DNA from 3 places in the Patulibacter brassicae genome. Region 3 is predicted to be linked to each of the others. Evidence: riboswitches for the same ligand, from Rfam matches in the RefSeq annotation. Region 3 holds a riboswitch; each other region holds the start of a gene.

Region 1 (4,205 bases), on a different contig from region 3:
GCGCCGGTCCAGACGAGCGCGGAGCCTCCGAACGCCTGCGAGCCCTGCTGGGCCAGAGCGAGCCCTTCCAGGGTGGCGTCGATGGCGAGGAACGCGAGCAGGCCGATCGTCAGGGCCATCAGGAAGCGGATCCGGCTCGCCGGGACGCGGCGCAACCAGGGAAGCCAGAGCATCCCCAGCGCGACGGGGATCACCCCCACGTAGATGCCAAGGAGCGCCATCAGGCCGAGGAAGGAGACGTCCTCGCCCGGTGTCTCGACCGCCACGTCGATCGGGTGCAGGATCGTGGCGCCGGTCGAGGTCATCAACGCGATCTCGTAGGCCTCCCCCTCGATCCACGGCTGGTGGATGCGGAGCGTCTCGACTCCGAGGCGCGGGATGGGACGTTCGCCGCCGGAGAACTGCACGAAGGCGTCGTTCACCTGCGCTTGGGCGATCGTCACCGCGTCGGGTCCGTCGTTGCGGACCTGCAGGTCGATCAGGCCGGGCTTCAGCGTCGTCCGCTCGACGCTGATCTCCTCGACAGGCGGGCCGTTGCGGTCGCCGAGTCCCGGCCCGTCGAGGGCCAGGAAGCCGCCCAGCGTGACGACGATGAGGAGGAGCGGCAGGATGCCGAGGAGCCACGTCGGCCGTCGGCGAGTCGACCCGTGGGGCGAGGGGGCGTCGAGCGACATCAGCCGACCTCGAAGAACCCCTGCCAGCCGAGTTCGGTGAACTCCGACTGGTGGGCATGGAACATGTACTTCCCCGGGGAGGGGAAGCGCCATTCAGCGATCCCGCGCTGCCCTTGGCAGAGCATGACCGTGTCGGTCAGCTCCGACGGGCGGAGGCTCGTGCCGGTCGGGAAGTAGTCGAAGAAGTTCCCGTGGAGGTGGAAGCTGTTGATCAGGTCGTACTCGAGGATGTTCACGATGTAGACGCGGACCAGCTCGTTGCGTCGCACCGCGATCGGGCGGTTCATGTAGGCGAACGGAATCGTGTTCGCGGCGTAGAGCTCGTTGGCGCGATCGAAGTTCGTGTCGAACCCGTTCATCACCATCACCATCTCGTCGGCGTCCTCCCGACCCTCCTTCGGGTCGACGATGAAGGCGCCGTACATGCCCTTTGCGATGTGCTCGGCGAGCGGCCGGACGTGGCAGTGGTAGAGATGCAGGCCGGCCGGCTCGGCGTCGAACTCGTACACCGTGGAGGAGCCCGGTGCGATCTCGCCGGCTCCGATCCCGGGGACGCCGTCCATCTCGGCGGTATGGATGCCGTGGAAATGGATGGTGTGGGGGTGCTGCGAGAGGTTCTCGAACCGGATGCGCAGCCGCTCGCCCTCGCGGCATCGCAGCGTCGGACCTGGGATCCGACCGTTGTAGCTCCACGCCGGGAACGTCACGCCGGGGGCGACCTCGATGTCCTGGTCCCCGGCTACCAGCGTCCACTCCCGCAGGACCCTCCCTGACGGGAGGCGGCGGGTGCGTCCCCAGTCGAAGTCGCGAAGGATCTCGTGCGGATCGAACCCGTTCCGTGCATGGTCGACCTCGCCGCCGCCCCGGAAGTTCGCGTGCCCTCCATGGGTGCCCGAGGACGAGTTCGCCGACGATGTGTCGGAGTTTCCCGCGCCTCCGTGGTTCCCCGCGTGGCCGCCGGGCCCTTGGGCGCGAGATGACGTCGCTTGGAGCAGCGCCATCCCGGCCCCGAGGGCCGGCAGGCCGCCGGCGAAGAGACGTCGGCGATTGATGCTTGGCATGCCTGAGAGTATGGCATGCCAAAAACCGTTTGCCGATCGAGGTTCCCGCGCTCGATTGGACTGCGCCTGTCGCGGAGGCCGAGAGAAGCCGGCGGTAGGCGATCGGGCGGGGGAGGTCGCGCTCTGCGCGGGGGAGGTTCGGCCGCGCGGCGGCGGATGCTCCGGCCGTGCGCCGTTTATCTCCTACAGTATGTAGAGCAGATTCCGTGGCCGTGATACGGTCGAGCGGCCGAATCGCCGGGGACGTCCGCGGCGAACGGGGGACCCGGGCATTTCGGGGCTCATCCACGGTCGTGTGGAGGCGCGTCTCTTTCTGCGCTAGCCCGTCAGCTAACCCCGTAGGCGGACGAAAGGGACCAGTTCGATGCTCAGATCCTCCGCGCGCCGGCTCGGCTTGGCGGCTATCGGCCTCTCGTTGCTCACGGTGCCGGCCTCGGCCGGGGCGGCTGTCGGGAGCGGAGGGGCGAGCGCGCAGGCGGTCGTCGGCGGCAGCTCAGCGGGCGTCTCGGAGACCCAGCCGGTGCGGCTCACGCGCCGGGAGCTGCGGAGCGTCCAGCGGCGGGTGGGCGTTCGTGCCGACGGCGTGCTCGGTGCACGCACTCGGAAGGCTCTGCGCCGGTTCCAGCAGCGCAAGCGCCTCGCGAAGACCGGGGTCCCGAACGTCGAGACGCTGAGGGCGCTCGACCTGCCGTTCGTCGCGAGGGTCGAGGCGGAGCTTCGGGCTGCTCAGGTCGACGGCTCAGGCTCGCGGTTCCCGCTCCAGGGCGGCTGGACGTTCGGCGGTGCTGGCACCGGCTTCGGCACGCGTGGCGGCGCGCACGAGGGGATCGATCTGTTGGCCGATTGTGGAGTGCCGGTCGTCGCCGTGTCGTCCGGGACCGTCAAGCGCGTCGCCAACCACGAGAAGGCGGGCAACTACGTCGTCGTCACCGGGACCTCGACGCGTACCGATCAGGTCTACTCGCATCTCCAGGAACGTCCGGCGCTGCGTGCGGGCGACCGGCTCCAGGCGGGGGCGCCGATCGGCCGCGTCGGGGACACGGGCAACGCCACGGCGTGTCTCCTGCACTTCGAGCTCTGGACTGCTCCCGGGTGGTACGAGGGCGGGGTCCCGCGCGATCCTCGCCCCGACCTCGAGGCGTGGGCGGCCGGCTGAGCGCGCGAACCGTCGCCGGCGGGGGCTCCTCTACCGATCGTCGCGGCCCCGCCGCCTCCGCTTGAGCGAGGCAACGCCCAGGGCGCTCACGAGGATCAGGGCCCCGAGGCTCGGGACGACCCAGGGCGGAGCGCCGTCGCCCTCGCCCGAGACGTCCTCGACGGCCGCTTCCGAGGCAGCAGGCTGTGGGGCGGAGGGCGCGGTGGTGGTGCGTCCCTCAGGTCGCGCGGCCCGGCTGGCATCCGGTCGCTGGGGCGGGCCCGGGGGAGCGGAGCGGTCGTTGGTGACCCGCAGCCGGGTGCCGGTGCTGAGCGTGACGTACGCGGCGACGTCCCAATCCTGCCACGAGCCACGGCCGGCTATCGGGATCTCGGCGTGGTGGATGCCGCGCTCGTCGCGCTGGGTGGCGACGCGAACGGATCGGCGGCGACCTTCGGGCCTGATCCAGTAGACGACCTTCGAGCCGGCGCCGGTCCCGCGACCGGAGAGCGTCGTGGCGAGATCGACCTGACCCGGTCCCGCGGGCGAGCCCTGAACGGCGATGCGTACGCCACCGGATCCACCCTCGGCGACGGAGATGCCCCCGTGCGCTGCCGCGGTGCTCGGCGTGAGGAGCACCGCCACGCCGGCCGCCAGGGCGACGGCGAGGTGTCGAGCCCGGCTGCGCCCCGTACGCGGAGCGCTGGACTGCCGAGAAGCTCCCGCCTTCGCGGCGGTGGGCGGCTTGATGGTGTCGATGGGCGGGTCATCTACGACGTGGGCGGCCATGGTCGCCGCCGGGCTCCGGGGGCGGAGGCCGAGATGGTGAGCGTCGCGTCACCGGGTTGCACGCTCGTCACTGGCGAGGCCGCGGAGCGTCTCGGCGTCTCGGCGCGAAAGCCCTGGGTCGGTCGTCTGAACCGCTTCGGACGTCGGTGGTCTGCTCGGCGCCGCCGCGGGGGTGCGCGGCGGGTGGAGGTAGCCCTGTGCCCGCCGTCGACGGGCGGTGGGCAAGGTTCTCGAGCAGCGCGCCGCGGTTGCGGGGCGGCCGCGGCGCGCTGGCGTGAGGCGCAGCGTGGGGACTCGTCACGTCCGTCCACCGGGCGGGGGCCTCCCCCGCGGGGGCGCGCGTCAGTCGGTGGGCTCGTCGTCATCGGGCTCGAAGGGTTCTTCCTCAGGCAGATGGCGGCCGGCCATCCACAGTCCGCCGGCCACGAACAGCACCGGGGAGAGGTACAGCACGGCGTGAAGGCCGCCGACGTGCGCGAGCGGTGCGCTCATCGTCCCTGCTGGAGCTTGGGTTGCGACACCGCCACGGGGAAAATCCTACATCTC
Region 2 (4,205 bases), on a different contig from region 3:
GCTGGAGGCTGTCCGTCGTCATGTCGGGACGGAGATCCAGCGGCGTGGGCGCGCGCTTCTTGCGCGAGCGCTTGTCCGGGGCGCGCTCGACCTGGGTGGCGGCGTGCGCGGGATCGATCTCGTCGACGAGCTCGATCTCGCTCTTCTCGAGGTAGGCGTTCAGCTCCTCGACGTCGGACTCGTCGAAGTCGAGCTCGGAGATGGCCTTCTGCACCTCCGCGTGCGTGAGCACTCCGAGCGTCTGGCCGCGATGGACCAGCGTCTTGACCTCTTCGAGTTCCTGAAGTTCAACTGCAGACATATAAGGAGGCGTCTCTGTCGCTCCGCCGGGAACGGCGGAGGCGGTGGCAAAGCAGTAGAGGCGTGCGCGTCGGTCTGAGCGGAAGGTGCGGGCCGAAGAGGTCCAAGCTACCGACAGCGGTCCCCAAGTGTACCAGGTGATACCCGCGCGATCGAGGCCGCAACAGCGGCCGCTCGCACGCGGAGCACCGGTCTGAGAGCAGGTACACCCGAACCGGCGAAAAGGTGCACTCGTCCGTGAGATGCGAGACGATTCGCACACGATGACCCCGCGCGGCACCGCTTCCCCCGACGGCCCGGAGCGCCCCGACGAGGACGGCGTCCTCGGCAAGCTCCCCGCGAGCCGCCCGGTGCGTCGCAGCGCGCGGCGCACGACGGCCGGCGCGGCCTCCGGGACGAAGCCCGGGGGCAGCGGGACGAAGGCCGCCGGGACCGGGAGGGCGCAGGCCGCGACCACCGGCGCGGCGAAGGCCCGCGGCGCGAGGGCGAAGGCCCGCAGCACCACCGCGACGACGGCGAAGGCGGGCAGCCGCACGACGTCGAAGGCCCGCGGCGCGACGACCGCGAAGGCCGGCGGCACCACCGCGGCCGCGACGCGCCGGGCCACGCCGAAGGGCGCCGCCGGCGCGACGACGCCCGGGACGACGGCGGCCGGCGCGGCGACCGGGACGAGCACGCGTCCGTCGGGCGCGGTCCCCCGCCACGGGTGGGCGACGCCGGAGGAGCGCCGGCCGCCGGCCGAGCGCGCGGTCGGCGATCTCGTCTCCGTCGTCGCCGGCGTCGCGAGCGTCGGCGAGTCGGTCGTGCGGGGCGTCCTGCGCCGCATCACGCCCCGCTGACCCCCCCGGGAGCGCCGGCGCGCCGGCCCGTCGAGCGCCGCGGACCCGCGCGAGATCCCCCTGGGCACCGGGGATCCCAGCACCCGAGGCGAACGTGCGTTCGCCTCCGGGACCGGCGCTCGCGATCGATGTGCCATAATCCCCGCCGCCGAGCTCCCGACGACCGGATCGTCGGGGGGCGGGGGAACCACTGCGAGCGCGCTCAGGCGCGGTCGCTGGGGCGAATCGGGTCGACCGACCCGTAGCGCACTCGTTCAGCGCGAGCCCGACAGCTCACCCCGTAGGCACGGAACGAGACCAACGGGACCACGTGACCTACCGCACCCCTGCGCGTCCTCGCGCAGCGATCATCGCCGTCGTCGCCCTCGCCGCGCTGAGCCCAGCCGCGACCGCGAGCGCCGCGTCGGGTGGGGGCCTCTCCACCCAGGCCGCCCCCAGCACCGCTCCGGCGACCGCCGAGGCACCGGCCACGACCGAGGCCGCCCCCGCCCCGACCGCCACGGGCCCGTCGCCCGCCGACACGACCTCGGGCACGACCGTCCAGGCGCCGGGCCTCGGCACCTGGAGCGCCGCGCCCTCGACGACCGTCGGGACCCCGGTCCTCGTCGTCGGGCAGTTCGAGGCCGCGCTCGCGAACCGGCGGGTCCAGATCCAGCGCCAGGACGCCCGGGGCGGCTGGCGCCGCGCCACGACGGCCCGCGTGCGCAGCAACGGCCGCTTCGTCGCCCGCTGGCGGACGCGCGCCGCGCGCTACCACCAGCTGCGCGTCGTCCTGCTGAACGCCGACGGCAGCGTCCCCGCCGGGGGCGCCCCCGCCGGCGGCGCGACCGCGCGCACCGCGGGCAGCGCGACGACCGCGCGCGTCGCCGTGCTCGCCAAGACGAAGGCCACGTGGTACGGCCCCGGCTTCTACGGCCGGCGCACCGCCTGCGGCCAGACGCTGACGAAGCGGACCGAGGGCGTCGCCCACCGGACCCTGCCGTGCGGCACCCAGGTCGAGATCCGTCGCGGCGGCCGCAGCGTCGTCGTGCCGGTCATCGATCGCGGGCCGTTCGCGAACAAGGCCGACTTCGACCTGACGAAGAACGTGGCCGACGCGGTCGACGTCAGCGGCGTGGACCGCGTGAGCTACATCGTGCGGGACGACCTCCCCCGCTCCCGCTAGGCGCGGGCGCGCCGCGGATCGCTCCCGCGCCCGTCACGCCGCGCGGGCCGCGCGCCGGTCCCGGCCGCGATCCGCGCTGCCCCGAGCGCCGCGACGCCACCGCGCGGCGGGGACGTCCCCGGATAGGGTCCCCGCCACCGAACCGCCCGCCGCCCGCCGAGCAGGTCCCTCCGGCTCGGGGCGCGGCGGACCCGACGACCCCGAAGGCCGATGACCACCACGCCCGACCGCACCCTCGCCATGGAGCTCGTCCGCACGACCGAGGCCGCCGCCCTGGCGGCCTCGCGGCTCGCGGGCCGGGGCGACAAGAACGCCGCCGATCAGGCCGCCGTCGACGGGATGCGGTACGTCCTGGACACCGTCGCGATGGACGGCGTCGTCGTCATCGGCGAGGGCGAGAAGGACGAGGCGCCGATGCTCTACAACGGCGAGCACGTCGGCAACGGCGAGGGTCCGCAGGTCGACATCGCGGTCGACCCGCTCGAGGGCACCACGCTCACCGCGAAGGGCCAGCCGAACGCGCTCTCCGTGATCGCGATCGCGCCGCGCGGCTCGATGTTCGATCCGGGCCCCTGCGTCTACATGGAGAAGCTCGCCGGCGGCCGCGACGTCGCCGACCTGCTGGACCTCGACCGCCCGCTGACCGAGACCGCCGGCCTCATCGCCGAGCGCCGCGGCAAGGACATCAGCGAGGTCCTCATGATCACCCTCGATCGCCCGCGCCACCAGGAGCAGATCGAGGCGGTCCGCGCCGCCGGCGCGAAGGTGCGCCTCATCAGCGACGGCGACGTCGCCGGCTCGCTGCTGGCCGTCATGAGCGACTCCGCGGTCGACTTCCTCTGGGGCGTCGGCGGCACGCCGGAGGGCGTCATCTCGGCCGCCGCGATCAAGTGCATCTCCGGTCGCCTCGTCGGCCGGCTCTGGCCGCGCGACGACGCCGAGCGGCAGGCCGCGCTCGACGCGGGGTACGACCTCGAGCGCCAGCTCGACCAGAACGACCTCGTCAAGGCCGACCAGTGCCTCTTCTCGGCTACGGGGGTCACCGACGGGGAGCTCCTGCAGGGCGTGCGTCGCCGCTCGGCCGGCGGTGCGACGACCGAGTCGGTCGTCATGCGCGCGGGGTCGGACACCATCCGTCGCGTCCACGCGCAGCACCGCCCGGAGAAGCTCTCCTCGATGCCGGGCGCGGGCCCGGGCTTCGCGATCTCCTGAGCCCCGGCCCGTCGGGCGCCGCGCTCAGCCGAGGCGCCCGATGACCGAGCGCGGCAGGTCCTCGCCCTGGGCGAGCGACCGGATGAACCCGTAGGCCAGCAGCACGTGGTAGCGCGACTGCGTCTGCTTGTAGACCCAGTAGGCGAAGCCCGACGACATCGCCGGGTAGAACTGGCTCACCTCGAGCTCGACGTAGACCTGGCTGTAGGGGTCGGCGGACCCCGTGCCCCGACGGCCGGACCCCGGCGGCTCGACGCCGTCGCGCCGGTGGACCTCGATCTCGAGGAACCCGCGGCTGCGCCCGCGCCGCGAGATGAGCAGCCCGCGGGTGATCGGCCAGCGCACGAGACCGAGCGTCGCGGTGAACTCGTACTCCGGCTCGCTGAAGCCGAGCAGCACGATGCGGCGCGACAGGAAGCAGACGTAGCGTCCTCGCTCGTCGTAGTGGACGCGGACGATCCCGAGGGAGAACCGCTCCATGTAGCTCCAGTACGAGCGCGCGAGGCGCTCGAGGTGCGGCGGCGTCCAGATCGCGTCGAGCGAGGAGGTCGGCGTCGTGATCGTCGCCGTCTGGATCGAGTAGACCGAGCCCGTCGACGCGTCGATCCCGGTGTGGTCGACGACCCGGCCGATCCGCACGCCGGTCTCCCGGGCAACGCGCCGCGCGCGCCATCGACCGGTCGCGGCGG
Region 3 (4,205 bases):
CGCCCTGGCGGGGTTCATCGTCTCCCGGACCGGGCGGGCGGAGGACTTCTTCCTCCCGGGACTCCTGGCGAACGTCGGCTACGCGGCGGCGTACCTCGTGTCGATCCTCGTGCGCTGGCCGCTCATCGGCGTCCTGGTGGCGCTCATGACCCAGCAGGACTCGAGCTGGCGTCGCGACCCGGAACGGGTCCGGGTCTTCACCCAGGCCTCGTGGATCTGGGTCGGGCTCTTCCTGCTGCGCCTCGCCGTCCAGCTGCCGATGTACCTCGCGGGCGCGCTCGTCGCCCTCGGCGTGGCGCGGGTGGCGATGGGCATCCCGCTCTTCGCGCTGGGGCTCTGGCTCACCTGGCTGCTCGTCCGCCGGGTCCCGAACCTCCAGGGCCCGGCTCCGGGCGCCGCCTGAGGCGCGCGCGCCTCAGTCGCCGAGGCGCGCGAGGGCGGGGGAGTCCTCGCCCTCGTCGCGGAGCAGATCGCGGACGGCGTCCTCCAGCGCGATGCGCCCCTCCGGGTCGACGAAGGCCTCGGGACCGCCGAGCTCCTCGACCCGCGCCCCGATCGTCCAGCCGCTCTCATAGCGATCGAAGACGCGGGGGTCGACGTAGGACGCGCGCGCGACCGCGGGGGTGTTGCCCAGGAAGAAGGCGACCTCCTTCACCGTGTCGCTGATCGCGCGCCGCCGCGCCGTGCGCGAGCGCGCCTCGTCCTTCATGGCGACGCCGAGCGCGGCGAGGACCGTGCCGTTCCACGTGCGGAAGTCCTTCGCGGTGCAGTCCCCGGCGTGCTCGTGGAGGTACTCGTTGACCTCCTCGGGCCGCACCGGCACCCACCGGCGACCGTCGCGGTAGGCCAGCAGCCGATCGCCGCCGGTGCGCCGGCGCTTCATCCGGCCGACCGCGTCGTGGACCTCGTCGTCGGCGATGACCTGCAGCCGCCGCACCCCGCCCTTGGCGGCGTAGTCGAAGACGAGCTCGTCGTCCTCGAGCACGACGTGGCGCTGCTCCAGCGTCGCGACGCCGTAGGTCTCGTGCTCCTCGGCCGCCTGGTCGGAGCCGATCCGGAAGAACCCGAGGTCCAGCAGGCGCACGGCGCACGCGAGCGCGCGCTCGCGCGGGACGTCGTCCAGGCGGAGGTGCTCGAGCAGCGTGGCGCGCAGCCGGGGGAGACCGGCGGCGAACTCGAGCATCCGGTCGAACTTCTCGCGGTCACGCCGGGTCCGCCACGCCTCGTGGTAGCGGTACTGCCGGCGACCGGCGGCGTCGGTGCCGACGGCCTGGAGGTGCCCGCGCGGATCGGGGCAGATCCAGACGTCCTTCCAGGCGGGCGGCAGGACGAGCTGCTCGATCCGCTCGAGGGTCTCGGGGTCGGTGATCCGCTCGCCGTCGGCGTCGCGGTAGAAGAAGCCGCGCCCGGCGCCGATCCGCCGGATCCCAGGGCCTGAGGGGTCGCTCCGTCGCAGCCGCACCTGGCGCTGCTACCCCGTCGTCGCGGCGCCGACGCGCCAGGCCGAGCGGCGGGGTGCCAGACCGGGCGGTTGCAGGGGGAAGGAGACGCGACGCGCGCGCCGACGGCCCTGCTACGGTGCTCCGAGCCGAATCGCCGGGGGAGTGTCCCGGCGAGCGGGGGATCCACTGCGTCGCGAGGTGCGACGCTGGGGCAAATCCACGTCGTTGGAGGCGCTGCTCTTTCTGCGCCAGCCCGTCAGCTAACCCCGTAGGCCGACGAAAGAGAGCAGCAGACGTGCACGTCCTCACCCGCGCCGGCGTCCTCGCCGGGCTCCTGTCCCTGGCGATCGCCGCCCCAGCCGCCGCCCAGTCGGCCTCCGGCGGTGTCGGCACCGGCACGACGACGACCCCGCCGGCCGGCGCCACGGACGGCACCGGCAGCACCGACGACGGGACGAGCGCCGCGGGAACGACCGGCGCGGTCTCCCAGACGGCGCCGGTGAAGCTCACCCGCTCCCAGACGAAGAGCGTCCAGCGCCGCGTGAAGGTCCGGGCCGACGGGCAGCTCGGCTCGCGGACCCGCTCCGCGCTCAAGCGCTACCAGCGCAAGAAGCGGCTGAACCGCACCGGTCGCCCGAACCTCGAGACGCTGAAGGCGATGCGCCTCGGCTTCGCGAAGAAGATCGAGCGCAAGCTCACCGTCCACAGCGCGACCACGACGGACGGCTCCGCGACGCCCGCCCCCGCCGGCGACCTGTCCGCGGCGATCGCCGCCGCGCGCGAGGCGATCGGCACGCCGTACGTCTCCGGCGGCAACACGACCAGCGGCTTCGACTGCTCGGGCCTCACGGTCTGGGCCTTCAAGCGCGCCGGCATCTCGCTGCCCCGCACGAGCTTCGACCAGTACAAGCAGGGCGTCGCCGTCGACCGGGCGAGCATCCAGCCCGGCGATCTCGTCTTCTTCGACAGCGCCGGCTCGGGCGCCTCGCACGTCGGCATCGCCACGAGCGCGACGACGGCGATCTCCGCCACGACGAAGGGCGTCATGGAGCACTCGTTCGCGAGCGGCTACTGGGACGACCACTACGTCGGCGCCCGGCGCGTGACCGGCTGACCCCCGGCGGCGCGAGCGCGCGCCGCCATCGACTCCTCGCGACCGGCCCGTGCCGGATCGCGCCCGCCGCGGGCCGCCCATCGGGCGGCCCGTCGTCGTGGGCGGAACGCCGGGCGAGGGCCCCGTCCTACCGCCGGTCGGGTTCGGTGGAGCCGTGGTTGCGGGTGCGCTACCCTGGGTATTGACTGACCAGTCAATCCACCTCCTCGGAGACCTGAAGCCATGACCAACGCCCCGACCAGCGAAGAGTCCCGCAAGTTCGTCGAGGAGGCGCGCGAGCAGGACTGGAAGCTCCCGTCCTTCGGCAAGGAGCTGTACCTCGGCGACTTCCGCCTCGACCTGATCCACCCGCTGCCCGTCGAGGACCCGGAGGCCGAGGCCGCCGGCGCGAAGTTCCTCGCCGAGTTCCGCGAGTTCCTCGAGACGAAGGTCGACCCGCTCCAGATCGAGCGCGACGCGAAGATCCCGGACGAGGTCATCCAGGGCCTGAAGGACCTCGGCGCGTTCGGCATCAAGATCCCGAAGAAGTACGGCGGTCTCGGCCACTCGCGCATGACCTACGGCCGCGCCATGTCGATGGCCGGCACCTACCACGGCGCCCTCGGCGCCCTGCTCTCGGCCCACCAGTCGATCGGCGTCGCCGAGCCGCTCGTCATCGCCGGCACCGAGGAGCAGAAGCAGAAGTGGCTCCCGAAGGTCGCCAAGGACCACATCTCGGCCTTCCTGCTCACCGAGCCCGACGTCGGCTCGGACCCCGCCCGCCTGCAGTGCTCGGCCGTGCCCACCGAGGACGGCTCCGGCTACATCCTCAACGGCCGCAAGCTCTGGGCGACGAACGGCGCGATCGCCGACATCGTCGTGATCATGGCGCGCATCCCGAAGAGCGAGGGCCGCCGCGGGGGCGTCTCGGCGTTCGTCCTGGACTACCACTCCGAGGGCGTCTCGGTCGAGCACCGCAACCAGTTCATGGGCCTCCGGGGCATCGAGAACTCGGTCACGCGGCTCGAGAACGTCTTCGTGCCGAAGGAGAACCTCATCGGCGGCGAGGGCGAGGGCCTGAAGATCGCCTTCCAGACGCTGAACACCGGCCGCCTCTCGCTGCCGGCCATCTGCGCCGGCGCGACGAAGTGGGCCTCCCGCGTCGTCCGCGACTTCGGGACGGAGCGCGCCCAGTGGGGCAAGCCGGTCGGCCAGCACGACGAGGTCGCCTCGAAGATCGCGAACATCCACGCGACGGCGTTCGGCATCGAGGCCGTCGTCGAGGTCGCCACCCGCCTGGCGCACACGAAGCGCTCCGACATCCGGATCGAGGCCGCGGTCGCGAAGCTCGTCGGCTCCGAGCTCGCCTGGAAGGCGATCGACGACGCCGTGCAGGTCCGCGGTGGCCGCGGCTACGAGACCGCCGAGTCGCTGGCCGCCCGTGGCGAGCGCGCCGTCCCGATGGAGCGGACGCTGCGCGACATGCGCATCAACCGCATCTTCGAGGGCTCGACGGAGATCATGCACCTGCAGATCGCTCGCGAGGCCATCGACCAGCACCTGCAGATCGCCGGCGAGCTCATCGAGGGCGACGGCGGTCCGGCCGAGAAGGCGAAGCTCGCGGCGAAGGCCGGCGGCTTCTACGCGAAGTGGTTCCCGCAGCTCACCGT

What was found. Region 3 has a riboswitch for cyclic di-AMP ahead of SK069_RS00775 (NlpC/P60 family protein). Riboswitches for the same ligand answer to the same signal wherever they lie in the genome.
Region 1: it holds a riboswitch for cyclic di-AMP, as region 3 does, so the genes downstream of both, SK069_RS17470 (M23 family metallopeptidase) here and SK069_RS00775 (NlpC/P60 family protein) in region 3, are expected to answer to the same signal.
Region 2: it holds a riboswitch for cyclic di-AMP, as region 3 does, so the genes downstream of both, SK069_RS07220 (septal ring lytic transglycosylase RlpA family protein) here and SK069_RS00775 (NlpC/P60 family protein) in region 3, are expected to answer to the same signal.

The regions. Positions count from the first base shown of each region.
Region 1 covers NZ_JAXAVX010000013.1:74,761-78,965, forward strand. Annotated here, with positions in the region: gene SK069_RS17460 (ZIP family metal transporter) at 1-674, opposite strand, end outside; gene SK069_RS17465 (multicopper oxidase domain-containing protein) at 674-1,735, opposite strand; cyclic di-AMP (ydaO/yuaA leader) riboswitch at 1,953-2,095, shown strand; gene SK069_RS17470 (M23 family metallopeptidase) at 2,256-2,891, shown strand; gene SK069_RS17475 (hypothetical protein) at 2,922-3,659, opposite strand; gene SK069_RS17480 (hypothetical protein) at 4,002-4,151, opposite strand.
Region 2 covers NZ_JAXAVX010000002.1:460,204-464,408, reverse strand. Annotated here, with positions in the region: gene SK069_RS07230 (sigma-70 family RNA polymerase sigma factor) at 1-301, opposite strand, end outside; gene SK069_RS07225 (hypothetical protein) at 543-1,139, shown strand; cyclic di-AMP (ydaO/yuaA leader) riboswitch at 1,276-1,440, shown strand; gene SK069_RS07220 (septal ring lytic transglycosylase RlpA family protein) at 1,450-2,304, shown strand; gene glpX (class II fructose-bisphosphatase) at 2,515-3,516, shown strand; gene SK069_RS07210 (hypothetical protein) at 3,541-4,205, opposite strand, start outside.
Region 3 covers NZ_JAXAVX010000001.1:162,868-167,072, forward strand. Annotated here, with positions in the region: gene SK069_RS00765 (DUF3159 domain-containing protein) at 1-403, shown strand, start outside; gene SK069_RS00770 (DNA topoisomerase IB) at 416-1,462, opposite strand; cyclic di-AMP (ydaO/yuaA leader) riboswitch at 1,577-1,732, shown strand; gene SK069_RS00775 (NlpC/P60 family protein) at 1,738-2,556, shown strand; gene SK069_RS00780 (acyl-CoA dehydrogenase family protein) at 2,779-4,205, shown strand, end outside.